2 regions of the Candidatus Streptomyces philanthi genome follow, and region 2 is predicted to be linked to the other one. Evidence: predicted binding sites of a transcription regulator. Region 2 holds the regulator's gene; the other holds the start of a gene.
The links. The regulator HrcA, encoded in region 2, represses chaperone genes, less so after heat shock. The targets are predictions, from matches to a motif close to TTNGCACTCNGNNNNNCNGAGTGCNAA.
Positions count from the first base shown of each region.

Region 1: the regulator HrcA is predicted to act here: its motif matches at 2,759-2,785, upstream of groES (co-chaperone GroES).

Region 1 covers NZ_JCANQV010000031.1:7,053-13,737, forward strand. Annotated here, with positions in the region: gene AC51EU_RS06465 (THUMP-like domain-containing protein) at 1-950, opposite strand, end outside; gene AC51EU_RS06470 (FtsW/RodA/SpoVE family cell cycle protein) at 1,035-2,459, opposite strand; gene groES (co-chaperone GroES) at 2,932-3,240, shown strand; gene groL (chaperonin GroEL) at 3,335-4,960, shown strand; gene AC51EU_RS06485 (hypothetical protein) at 5,093-5,260, opposite strand; gene AC51EU_RS06490 (hypothetical protein) at 5,221-5,442, opposite strand; gene AC51EU_RS06495 (GntR family transcriptional regulator) at 5,995-6,685, shown strand, end outside.
Region 2 covers NZ_JCANQV010000004.1:41,350-48,034, forward strand. Annotated here, with positions in the region: gene AC51EU_RS01525 (Uma2 family endonuclease) at 1-415, shown strand, start outside; gene AC51EU_RS01530 (DUF3097 domain-containing protein) at 393-1,226, opposite strand; gene AC51EU_RS01535 (MBL fold metallo-hydrolase) at 1,312-2,046, opposite strand; gene hrcA (heat-inducible transcriptional repressor HrcA) at 2,261-3,277, shown strand; gene dnaJ (molecular chaperone DnaJ) at 3,278-4,414, shown strand; gene AC51EU_RS01550 (nitronate monooxygenase) at 4,521-5,612, shown strand; gene AC51EU_RS01555 (16S rRNA (uracil(1498)-N(3))-methyltransferase) at 5,609-6,352, shown strand; gene AC51EU_RS01560 (OsmC family protein) at 6,416-6,685, opposite strand, start outside.

The sequences.
Region 1 (6,685 bases), on a different contig from region 2:
TCCGAGGTCAGGTAGGCGATCGTCGGGTCGATCAGCCGGCCGCCGGTCTCCCGGGCGACATCGGCGACCAGATGGGCGCGGATGACGGCGCCGTCCGGCTCGTACAGCCAGCCGCCGACCGGGCCGGGCTCCGGGTCCGGCAGCCCGGCGCCGAGCAGGGACGCGCCCGACGGCAGCAGGGTGGCGCGCCGCCCGCCGGGCCGCAGGCCCCGCTCAGCGCCGCCGAACCACACCACGGCCTCCTTCACGTCCCCGCCGTCGGAGATCCACTCCGTCTCGGCGTCCTCGGGCAGCGCCTCGTGCGGCACCCCGGGCGCGATCTTCAGCGCGGCGCAGGGCGCCGAGCGCGCCGCCTCGACGGCCCAGGACAGCGGCGGCGCGTACGCCTCGGGGTCGAAGATCCGGCCGCCCCGGGCCTTGGTCCGGCGCGCCGGGTCGGCGAACACCGCGTCGTACCCGGCCGTGTCCACGTCCGTCACGTCCGCGCAGCGCACCTCGATCAGCCCGTCGAGCCCCAGCGCCTCGGCGTTGGCCCGCGCCGCCGCGCAGGCCAGCGGGTCCTTGTCGACGGCGAGTACGGAGATCCCGGCGCGGGCCAGCGCGAGCGCGTCGCCGCCGATGCCGCAGCACAGGTCGGCCAGCGTACGGACGCCCATCGCGGCGAGCCGGGCGGCGCGGTGCTCGGCGACGGCCGTACGGGTGGACTGCTCGACGCCGTTGGGCGTGAAGTACATGCGCCCGGCGTCCGCGCCGAACTTGGCGGCGGCCCGCTGCCGCAGCCGCGCCTGCCCGAGGGCCGCGGACACCAGGGGCGCGGGGTGGTCGCGGCGCAGCCGGGTCGCGGTGGCCAGTTCGTCGGCCGGGTCGTGGTCGCGGAGCGCGTCCAGCAGCTCCTGGCCCTCGGGGGTGAGCAGTGCGGTGAAGGCGTCGAGATCGGTCACCCGGCCCATCATCCCCGCCCGGCCCCGGGCGGCGCACCGCGGACCGGGCCGGGGCCTGTCGCTCAAACCCCGCCCGCCCCGGAGCGGCGGTCCCTACTCCTCGGTGCCGTCGCTGTCGGGCGCCCCGCGGCGGCGCCGCCCGCGCCGGCCCCGTCCGGAGGAGGCGCCGACCGGTTCGCGGCGGCGCTGGGCGCTGTCGCTGATGCGGAGCAGGATGGCGATCATGCCCCAGTTGGCGACGAGGGACGAGCCGCCCTTGGCGAGGAACGGCAGGGCCTTGCCGGTGAGGGGGATGAGGCCGGTGACGCCGCCGGAGACGACGAAGACCTGGAGCAGCAGGGCGCCCGCGAGGCCGACGGCGAGGAGCTTGCCGAAGGGGTCGCGGGCGGCCATCCCGGCCCGCAGCCCGCGCTGGCCGAGCAGGGCGTAGAGCAGGAGGACGGCCATCACACCGGCCAGCCCCAGTTCCTCGCCGACGGTGGTGAGGATGAAGTCGCTGTTGCCAGCGAAGCCGATCAGCTCGGGGTGGCCCTGGCCGAGGCCGGTGCCGCTGATGCCGCCGCTGCCGAAGCTGAAGAGGGCTTGGCCCAGCTGGTCGGACATCCCCTCCGCGACGCCCTCCTTGGTGAACGCCCGCATCGGGTCGAGCCAGGCGGTGACCCGGCCGTGGACATGGGGTTCGAGGGTGCCGACGACGCCCGCGCCGACGACGGCCATCAGCAGGCCGCACACCACCCAGCCGGTCCGCCGGGTCGCCACGTACAGCATCATCACGAAGACGCCGAAGAAGATCAGCGAGGTGCCCAGGTCGCGTTCGAAGACCAGCACCAGGAGGCTGATGACCCAGATGGTGAAGATCGGGCCGAGCTGGCGGCCGGGCGGGAGCTGGACGCCCATGAAGCGGCGGCCGATCAGCGCGAGCGCGTCCTTGTTGACGGTCAGATAGCCCGCGAAGAACACCGCGATCATGATCTTCACGAACTCGCCGGGCTGGAGCGACATCGGCCCCAGGAAGATCCACCGCTTGGCGCCGTAGGTGTCCGCGCGGGAGAAGACCGGGGCGATCAGCAGGACCAGGGCGACGGCCATCGTCAGATAGATGTAGCGCTGGAGCGTCCGGTGGTCGCGCAGCACGATGAGGATGCCGATGCAGACCGCGACCCCGATGACCGTCCACACCAGCTGCCCGCTCGCCGCGGGTTGCTGTTTGAGGAACGGTTTGTCGATGTAGGTGATGTCGAGGCGGTGCATCAGGACGAGCCCGAGCCCGGTCAGCAGGGTGGCCAGCGGCAGGATCAGCGGGTCGGCGCGGGGCGCGAAGCGGCGGACGACCAGGTGCGGCACCAGCGCCACACAGGCCATGGAGAGGGCGAAGCCCGCCAGGCCGTCGGGCAGCCGGCCCTTCATCGACAGGCCGGTGTACGCGTAGCCGAAGATCGTGATCACGGTGACGAGGGCGAGGAGCCATGCCTCGGTCCTGCGGCGGTCCGGGGCCTGGGACAGCGCCTCGAAGCTCATCGTGCGCTCGGCGTCGTTCTCCTCCCCGCCTGCCGTGCGGGCGTGGCTCAGTCCTTGCACGGGGGTCCTCCGCCATCGTTTCGTCGGTCGGCGGACCCGACGGGGCGGGCCCGGACGTCGGCTCACAGTCGAAGGGGGAGACGACCGGGGTGGGGGCAGGGTTGCAAGGGGAGGGGCGGATGTGGCCGAGACGACATGTCAGCGGGCCGTTTTTCCGACTGGTGTGCGGATCGTGTGGGGCAGGTGTGCGGGCCCGGTGCGGACGGGAAGGGCGGGGGAGCGGATTCGTCGCGGCTCGACTGGCACTCCGCTTGACCGAGTGCTAACCGCGTCATAGTCTCGGCGTTGGCACTCTCCACCGGGGAGTGCCAAACACAGCGACGGGCAGGTCCGGCACCCGCGACGACGGATCGACCTGGTCGCCACCTCAGACAGTTAACCCCGTGAGATCTCCGAAGGGGGAGGTCGGATCGTGACGACCGCCAGCTCCAAGGTTGCCATCAAGCCGCTCGAGGACCGCATTGTGGTCCAGCCGCTCGACGCCGAGCAGACCACGGCTTCGGGCCTGGTCATTCCGGACACCGCCAAGGAGAAGCCCCAGGAGGGCGTCGTCCTGGCCGTCGGTCCGGGCCGCGTCGAGGACGGCAAGCGCGTCGAGCTCGACGTGAACGTCGGCGACGTCGTGCTCTACAGCAAGTACGGCGGCACCGAGGTGAAGTACAACAACGAGGACTACCTCGTTCTCTCGGCCCGCGACGTGCTCGCGATCGTCGAGAAGTAATTCACCCCAGCTTTTTCTGATCTGCGCCCCGGCCTCCCGTGTCTGAACAACCGGGCGCCGGGGCGCAGTTCGTCGAGAGGACTTGAAACACCCCATGGCGAAGATCCTGAAGTTCGACGAGGACGCCCGTCGCGCCCTTGAGCGCGGCGTCAACAAGCTTGCCGACACGGTCAAGGTCACCATCGGCCCCAAGGGCCGCAACGTCGTCATCGACAAGAAGTTCGGCGCGCCGACCATCACCAACGACGGTGTCACGATCGCCCGCGAGGTCGAGGTCGACGACCCGTACGAGAACCTGGGCGCCCAGCTCGTCAAGGAGGTGGCGACCAAGACCAACGACATCGCGGGTGACGGCACCACCACCGCCACCGTGCTGGCCCAGGCGCTGGTCCGCGAGGGCCTGCGCAACGTCGCCGCCGGCGCCTCCCCCGCCGCCCTGAAGAAGGGCATCGACGCCGCGGTCAAGGCCGTCTCCGACGACCTGATCGCCACCGCCCGCCCGATCGAGGAGAAGTCCGACATCGCGGCCGTCGCCGCCCTGTCCGCCCAGGACAAGCAGGTCGGCGAGCTGATCGCCGAGGCGATGGACAAGGTCGGCAAGGACGGTGTCATCACCGTCGAGGAGTCCAACACCTTCGGTCTGGAGCTGGACTTCACCGAGGGCATGGCCTTCGACAAGGGCTACCTCTCCCCGTACATGGTCACCGACCAGGAGCGGATGGAGGCCGTCCTGGAGGACCCGTACATCCTCATCCACCAGGGCAAGATCGCCGCGATCCAGGACCTGCTGCCGCTGCTGGAGAAGGTCATCCAGGCCGGTGGCTCCAAGCCGCTGCTGATCATCGCCGAGGACGTCGAGGGCGAGGCCCTGTCGACCCTGGTCGTCAACAAGATCCGCGGCACCTTCAACGCGGTGGCCGTCAAGGCCCCCGGCTTCGGTGACCGCCGCAAGGCGATGCTCCAGGACATGGCCACCCTCACCGGCGCCACCGTCATCGCCGAGGAGGTCGGCCTCAAGCTCGACCAGGCCGGTCTGGACGTGCTGGGCACCGCCCGCCGTGTGACCGTCACCAAGGACGACACCACCATCGTCGACGGTGGCGGCAAGTCCGAGGACGTCGCGGGCCGCGTCGCGCAGATCAAGTCCGAGATCGAGACCACGGACTCCGACTGGGACCGCGAGAAGCTCCAGGAGCGCCTCGCCAAGCTCGCCGGTGGCGTCTGCGTCATCCGTGTGGGCGCGGCCACCGAGGTCGAGCTCAAGGAGAAGAAGCACCGTCTGGAGGACGCCATCTCCGCGACCCGCGCCGCGGTCGAGGAGGGCATCGTCTCCGGTGGTGGCTCCGCGCTGGTCCACGCCGTCAAGGTGCTGGACGGCAACCTGGGCAAGGAGGGCGACGAGGCCACCGGTGTCGCCGTCGTCCGCCGCGCCGCCGTCGAGCCGCTGCGCTGGATCGCGGAGAACGCGGGCCTGGAGGGCTACGTGATCACCGCCAAGGTCGCCGAGCAGGACAAGGGCCAGGGCTTCAACGCCGCCACCGGCGAGTACGGCGACCTGGTCAAGGCCGGCGTCATCGACCCGGTCAAGGTCACCCGCTCCGCCCTGGAGAACGCCGCCTCCATCGCCTCGCTGCTGCTGACGACCGAGACCCTGGTCGTCGAGAAGCCCGCCGAGGAGGAGCCCGCCGAGGCCGGCCACGGCCACGGCCACGCCCACTGAGCAGGCCCTCCACCGGCCGCGCCGGTAGCGCCGCACGAGGCCCGGTCCCCGCACCACGCGGGGGCCGGGCCTCGGCCATATCCGGGGACGGGCGGCCGGGGGCTGTGTGACCGGTTGTCGCCCTGCCTCGCGCTATGCGGTGGGCGAAGCGCCGTCCCCGCCGCCGCCGTCCTCGTCCTCCGCGTCGAGGTCGTCCGCCAACTGCTGCAAGCGGGCGCCCCGGCTCTCCGACACCCGGTGCACGTCGGTCAGAGCGCCGTTCAAGTCGTGGGCCAGCAGGTGGATTTCACCGGCGTCCACGCGCAGGAGGCGAGAGTACGGCGGGCTTCCTCGATAAGGGCGGCCGCCGACTTCATCTGCTCCGCCTCCATCCGGTCGGCGAGCCGGGAGACGCGCCCGGTCCCGGTGCCGCCGATGAGGTAGCACGGCTTCCCGTCGGAGCTGGTCCACGGCAGCAGCCGCGCACGGTTCATGGGGGTCATCGGGCGGCCACCGCCATTTCGCGGAGCAGGTTCGGTCCGGCGGCGACGCCGTGAGCCGCTGACCGCAGTTCGCGCCGCCGTGCCTGCCGCATGCCGCGTTCCTGCCGTTCCGGGGACGTGAGGACGTAGGGACGTACCAAGGGGACTCCCTTGCTTTGCGGTGCGGGGTCGGGCGCGAACGCCGGACGCGCGGTCGGCGCGCCCGCGTGGCGTCCAACGGGTCGCGGGCCTGCGGCCCGGTGACAGCCCTGGGCGGGTAGCAGCTGGGCAAGCAGCATTTCGAAGATCGTTCGGATGATGCGAAGCAAGTCGTCAACCTCCGTGCGGTGGAAGGCCCTCGCCTCGGGGTGGCGCCAGACGGGCCCTTTTGTGCGTCGGTGAACGTGCCGGTTCGGCGCCTCGGTCCGATGCCGGGTGCCGTCTGCGGCCAAGTGAAGCGCAACATCTCTAGAGATGGCAATGTTTCTCTAGAGATGTCGTCCATAAAGGTGAGTACCTGCTGCGCGGGCGAACAGGCGGTCTAGGGTGTCCAGAGATCAGGAAGGAGGGCGTATGGCCGCCAAGGGCAACGGCCGTCAGCCGAAATACCAGCGCATTGCTGAGGCGCTGAAGGAGGCGGTCAGGGCCGGCGACTACGGCCCCGGCGATCGACTTCCCGGCGAGAACGACCTCATGGCCACATATCAAGTCGCCCGGATGACTGCTCGGCAGGCACTGGGCGTCCTGCGGAACGAGGGAGTCGCGGAGTCGCGCAAGGGTGCGGGCGTCTTCGTCCGCGACTTCCGGCCGTTGCGGCGGCGTGGTGTCCAGCGACTCGCGCGGGAGCAGTGGGGAGAGGGCCGGTCCATCTGGTCGGCCGATGCCGGCGAGCGGGATCTGGTCGTCGATCAGGTCGTCGTCGGCGAGGCGGCGGCGCCCGTGGCCGTCGCGGACGTGCTGGGGATCGGCCCGCGCGAGGCGGTGTGCGTGCGCAGCCGCCGGTTCGTCCTCGACGGCAAGCCGGTGCTGCTGGCCACGAGCTATCTGCCGGCCGCTCTGGTGGCAGGTTCGGAGATCGCCCAGGAGGACACCGGTCCCGGTGGCATCTACGCCCGCTTGGCCGAACTGGGATGCAAACCCGTGCACTTCCGGGAGGAGATCCGCAGCCGGATGCCGTCCCGGGACGAGGCGGACCGGCTGTGCCTCAGTGCGGGCACGCCGGTGATCATCATTGTCCGCACCGCTTTCGCGGACGGTGGTCGCC
Region 2 (6,685 bases):
CCGCTATGAGTGGCTCACCACTCAGGACATCGCCATCCCGGGCGAGACCAGCGAACCGCAGCCCGACCTCGTAGTCCATGAAGAGGGTGTGGAAAGCGGGCCCGGACGGCTCATCCCCGCACCGGCCGTCACCATGGTCGTGGAAGTCGTCTCCAAGACGAGCGTCGACCGGGACTACGGGGAGAAGCGTTCGATCTACGCGGCGGGCAGGGTGCCGATCTATTTGATCATCGATCCCATGGCGGCCCACTGCGTGATGCTCACCGAACCGACCGGCCGCGGGGACAACGCCGACTACCAGGTGCAACGCACTACGCAGTTCGGCACCCCGGTGTCCTTGGACAAACTGGGTATCAAGATCGACACCGATATGTTCCAGACCCTCCCCCCGCTCAAGCGTCACCGCCGACCGTGACGAAGTCGATCAGTTCCTCGACCCTGCCCAGCAGCGCGGGCTCCAGGTCCTTGTAGGAGCGGACGCGGGAGAGGATGTGCTGCCAGGCCGCGCCGGTGTTCTCCGGCCAGCCCAGCGCCCGGCAGACACCGGTCTTCCAGTCCTGGCCGCGCGGCACGACGGGCCAGGCGGGGATGCCGACGGACGACGGCTTCACCGCCTCCCACACATCGATGTACGGATGCCCGACGACCAGCACATTCGCGTCGGTGACCGACGCGGCGATCCGTGACTCCTTGGAGCCGGGGACGAGATGGTCGACGAGGACGCCGAGGCGGGCGTCCGGGCCGGGCGAGAAGGAGCGGACGATCTCCGGCAGGTCGTCGACGCCCTCCAGGTACTCCACCACGACGCCCTCGATCCGCAGGTCGTCGCCCCAGACCCGTTCGACCAGCTCGGCGTCGTGCCGCCCCTCCACGTAGATGCGCCCGGCGCGGGCGACCCGGGCGCGGGCGCCGGGCACCGCTATCGACCCGGACGCCGTACGGGCCGGGCCGGTGGCGGCGGGGCGCGCCGGGGGGCGGACGAGGGTGACGACCTTGCCCTCCAGGAGGAAGCCGCGCGGCTCCATGGGGAAGACACGGTGCTTGCCGAACCGGTCCTCCAGGGTGACGGTCGGGCCCTGCGCCGTCTTCTCGCAGCGGACCACCGCCCCGCAGAAGCCCGAGGTGATCTCCTCGACCACCAGATCCGGTTCCGCGGGCACCTCGGGGGCGGGCTGCTTCTTCTTCCACGGCGGGGTCAGATCGGGGCTGTAGCGCTTGCTCTGCACGGTGCGGGGACCTGTTCTGTGGACGGCACGGGAAGCCGGCGGGGACGGGCGGGACGGGGTGAGGGTAGAGGGGGCACGGCCCCCGTCAGGAGGGGGACACGCCGTGCCGGGCCGCGAGCGCGTCGCGCTGCGCGCGGACGAACCGGGCGTCCACGACGGCGCCGTGCCCCGGCACGTACCGCGCGTCCTCGCCGCCGAGGGCCAGCAGCCGGTCCAGGGCGGCGGGCCACAGCGCGGGCAGCGCGTCCGGTCCGGCGCTGGGCTCGCCGGACTCCTCGACCAGGTCGCCGCAGAAGACGACCGGGGGCCCGCCGTGCCGTCCCGGTACGAGGACGGCCAGGTCGTGGCCGGTGTGCCCGGGGCCGACGTTGGCCAGCAGCGCCCGCCGGCCGCCGAGGTCCACGGTCAGTTCGCCGTGCACCGGGTGGCCCGGTACGCGCATCCGGGCGGCCGCCTCGGCGGCGACCTCGGGATCGAGGCCGTGCCGTACCGCGTCGTCCCGCAGGGCGTCCCGTTCGCGTACCAGCAGCGCGTCCAGGCCGGCGGCGCCGAACACCTCCGCGTCGGGGAAGGCACCGCCGCCCAGGACGTGGTCGAAGTGGGGGTGGGTCAGCGCGAGATGCGTCACGTCGCGGCCGAGCACGCTCCGTACCGCCGCGGCCACCTGCTGCCCCTCGCCGGGCGTCGCGCCGGCGTCGACGAGCAGCACGCCGGTGTCCCCGGCGATCACGCCGATCGTCTCGTCCCACCCCGGCATGCGGCGCCGGGCGACGCCCTCGCCCAGCGATTCCCACCCGGCCTCTTCCCAAGAACTGCGCATGACCGAGACGCTAGCGGTATCGCGATAGCGTTGCCCGCCGGACGGGGGAGCGGCGGTGGAACACCCGGATCGGGGGTCCCGCCGGTACGGCCTCTCTTGCCCCGGTCGCGCTACCCGGCCGTACACTGGCTGTGTTTGGCACTCGGCCCGTGTGAGTGCCAGGTAGGACGAGATGACGATGAGACGGCGGACGGCCGGACTGGAGGTGCGCGGAATGCTCAGTGAGCGCAGGCTCGAGGTGTTGCGTGCCATCGTCCAGGACTACGTCGGCACGGAGGAGCCGGTCGGCTCCAAGGCGCTGACCGAGCGGCACAAGCTGGGGGTCTCCCCGGCGACGGTCCGCAACGACATGGCCGCCCTGGAGGACGAGGGGTTCATCGCCCAGCCGCACACCAGCGCGGGCCGTATCCCCACCGACAAGGGCTACCGACTCTTCGTCGACAAGCTGGCCGACGTCAAGCCGCTGTCCAAGCCGGAGCGGCGGGCGATCCAGAACTTCCTGGACGGCGCCGTCGACCTCGACGACGTGGTGGGCCGCACGGTCCGGCTGCTGGCGCAGCTGACCCGGCAGGTCGCGGTCGTGCAGTACCCGTCGCTGACCCGCTCGACGGTGCGGCACGTGGAACTGCTCGCGCTGGCCCCGGCCCGGCTGATGCTCGTCCTGATCACCGACACCGGACGCGTCGAGCAGCGGTTGGTCGACTGCCAGACCCCGTTCGGGGAGACGTCGCTGGCCGACCTGCGGGCGCGGCTCAACAGCCGTGTCGTGGGCCGCCGTTTCACGGATGTCCCGCAACTGGTGCAGGATCTTCCGGAGTCCTTCGAGCAGGAGGACCGCGGTACGGTCTCGACGGTGCTGTCGGTGCTGCTGGAGACGTTGGTGGAGGAGACCGAGGAGAGGCTGGTGATCGGCGGTACCGCCAATCTCACCCGCTTCGGTCATGATTTCCCGCTGACCATCCGGCCGGTGCTGGAGGCCCTGGAGGAGCATGTGGTGCTCCTCAAGCTGCTCGGGGAGGCCAAGGACCCGGGCATGACCGTACGTATCGGGCATGAGAATGCCCATGAGGGCCTGACCTCCACATCGGTCGTGGCGGTCGGCTACGGTTCGGGCGACGAGGCAGTCGCCAAACTCGGCGTGGTCGGACCGACCCGCATGGACTACCCCGGAACGATGGGAGCGGTACGCGCAGTGGCACGTTACGTCGGACAGATCCTCGCGGAGTCGTAAGTGGCCACGGATTACTACGCGGTCCTCGGTGTCAGCCGTGACGCCTCGCAGGACCAGATCAAGAAGGCATTCCGGCGCCTGGCCCGCGAACTCCACCCGGACGTGAACCCGGACCCGAAGACCCAGGAGCGGTTCAAGGAGATCAACGCCGCCTACGAGGTGCTGTCGGACCCGCAGAAGAAGCAGGTCTACGACCTCGGCGGCGACCCGCTCTCCCAGGCGGGCGGCGGCGCGGGGGCCGGCGGCTTCGGCGCGGGCTTCGGCAACTTCTCCGACATCATGGACGCCTTCTTCGGCACGGCCTCGCAGCGCGGCCCGCGCTCGCGCACCCGCCGGGGCCAGGACGCCATGATCCGCCTCGACGTCGAACTGGACGAGGCGGCGTTCGGCACGACCAAGGAGATCCAGGTCGACACCGCCGTGGTGTGCACCACGTGCAGCGGTGAGGGCGCGGCGCCGGGCACCTCGGCGCAGACCTGTGACATGTGCCGCGGCCGCGGTGAGGTCTCGCAGGTCACCCGGTCCTTCCTGGGCCAGGTCATGACGTCCCGGCCGTGCCCGCAGTGCCAGGGCTTCGGCACGGTCGTCCCGACCCCCTGCCCCGAGTGCGCGGGCGACGGGCGCATCCGCTCCCGCCGCACCCTCACCGTCAAGATCCCCGCGGGCGTCGACAACGGCACCCGCATCCAGCTCGCCGGGGAGGGCGAGGTAGGCCCCGGCGGCGGCCCCGCGGGCGACCTCTACGTGGAGATCCACGAGGCGCCGCACCCGGTGTTCCAGCGGCGCGGCGACGATCTGCACTGCACGGTCACCATCCCGATGACGGCGGCCGCGCTGGGCACCAAGTGCCCGCTGGAGACGCTGGACGGGATGGAGGAGGTCGACATCCGGCCCGGCACCCAGTCCGGCCAGTCGATCCCGCTGCACCAGCGCGGTGTGACGCATCTGCGCGGCGGCGGACGCGGCGACCTGATCGTCCATGTCGAGGTGCAGACACCGACCAAGCTCGACGCGGAGCAGGAGGAACTGCTGCGCCGCCTCGCCAAGCTGCGCGGCGAGGAGCGGCCCACCGGCCAGTTCCAGCCGGGCCAGCAGGGACTGTTCTCGCGTCTGAAAGATGCCTTCAACGGTCGTTAGACCCTGTCACGCGGGCGGGTCGGGAGCTTTGCGCTCCCGGCCCGCCCGCGGCGCTTTCCGTGCGCCCGCGCGGATCGGCGGCCACCCGGCGTGACACGATGTGCGCATGCCCACCGCGTTGACCGATTTCAGCCGCCTTCCGATCGTTCAGGCCCCGATGGCGGGCGGGGCCTCCCGGCCCGAGCTGGCCGCCGCCGTCGGCGAGGCCGGCGCCCTCGGATTCCTCGCCGCCGGCTACAAGACCGCTGACGGCATGTACCAGGAGATCACGCGGCTGCGCGCGATGACCGCGAAGCCGTTCGGCGTCAACCTCTTCATGCCGCAGCCCGAACTCGTCGGCACCGCGGCCGTCGACGTCTACCGGGAGCAGCTGGCCGGCGAGGCCGCCTGGTACGGGACCCCGCTCGACGACATCGATGTCGGCCGCGGCGCCGACGACGGTTTCGAGGCCAAGCTCGCGGTGCTGCGCGACGACCCGGTCCCGGTCGTCTCCTTCGTCTTCGGCTGCCCCTCGCGCGACGTCCTCGGCTCGCTCGCCGAGGTCGGCACGTACACCGTGGTGACCGTCACCACCGTCGCCGAGGCGCAGGCCGCGCAGTGGGCGGGCGCGGACGCCCTCTGCGTCCAGGGCATCGAGGCCGGCGGCCACCAGAGCACCCACCGCGACGACCCGGAGTCCGACGGCGTGTGCGCGGGCGTCGGGCTGCTGTCGCTGATCACCCAGGTCCGCGAGGCGGTGGACCTCCCGATCGTGGCCACCGGGGGGCTGATGCGCGGCGCGCAGATCGCCGCGGTCCTGGCCGCCGGGGCCACCATGGCGCAGCTCGGCACGGCTTTCCTCGCCACCCCCGAGTCCGGCGCCCACGCCCTGCACAAGCAGGCCCTGACCGACCCGCTGTTCACCCGCACCGAGCTGACCCGGGCGTTCACCGGACGTCCGGCCCGCGGCCTGGTCAACCGCTTCATGCGGGAGCACGGCCCGTACGCCCCCGCCGCCTACCCCGCCGTCCACCACCTCACCTCCGGCCTGCGCAAGGCCGCGGCCGCGGCGGGCGACCCCCAGGCCATGGCGCTGTGGGCCGGGCAGGGCCACCGGCTGGCGCGGGAGCTGCCCGCCGGGGAACTGGTGGCGCTGCTCGCGGAGGAACTGGACGCGGCGCGCGCCGCCTCCCGCCAGTGCGCGCGGGAGTCGGCATGACGGCGCCCGTCTTCCTGGTCGGATCGCTCGCCGGCATCCGGCCGGGCACGGAGCTGACACTGGACGGGCCGGAGGGCCGGCACGCCGTGTCGGTGCGCCGGCTGCGCGTCGGCGAGGAGATCGTCCTGACGGACGGTGAGGGCACGGGCGCCGAGGGCACGGTCGCCGCCGTCGAGGGCAAGGACCGGCTGACGGTCGCCGTCGCCGCGCTGCGCACCGAGCCGCTGCCGGCGCCGCGGATCACCGTCGTCCAGGCGCTGCCCAAGGGCGACCGCGGGGAGTTGGCCGTCGAGACGATGACCGAGACCGGGGTGGACGCCGTCGTGCCCTGGCCGGCGGCCCGCTGCATCACCCAGTGGAAGGGCGAGCGGGCGGCGAAGTCGCTGGCCAAGTGGCGTGCCACGGCCCGCGAGGCGGGCAAGCAGGCACGGCGGCTGACGTTCCCGGAGGTCACCGAGCCGCGGACGACGCGTCAGGTCGCCGAACTGCTCGCCACGGCCGACTTCGCGGCGGTGCTGCACGAGGAGGGCAGCACCCCCCTGGCCACCGCGCAGCTCCCCGCCGAGGGCACGATCGTGCTGGTCGTCGGCCCGGAGGGCGGGGTCTCCCCGGAGGAGCTGGCGCTGTTCGCCGAGGCCGGTGCCGCGCCCTACCGCCTCGGCCCGACCGTGCTGCGCACCTCCACCGCGGGCACCGCCGCCACCGCCCTGCTGCTGGGCCGCACGGGACGCTGGAGCTGACGTACGACGACGGGCCGGCCGCGCTCCCGGGGGAGTGCGGCCGGCCCGTTACGCCGTGGTCCGTCAGAGCAGTTCGGCGCTGAGCGTGATGTTCTTGACGCCCGCCAGCGCCTGGCTCACCGGGCAGTTGGCCTTGGCGTCCTCGGCCGCGGCCCGGAACTCCTCCTCGGACAGACCGGGGACCCGGGCCTTCACGGTCAGGGCGATCGCCGTGATGCCCTCACCCGGCTGGAAGGTGACCTCGGCGCGGGTGTCGAGCGCCTCGACGGTGTGGCCCTTGCCGGCCAGGCCGTGCGAGAAGGCCATGGAGTAGCAGGAGGAGTGGGCGGCGGC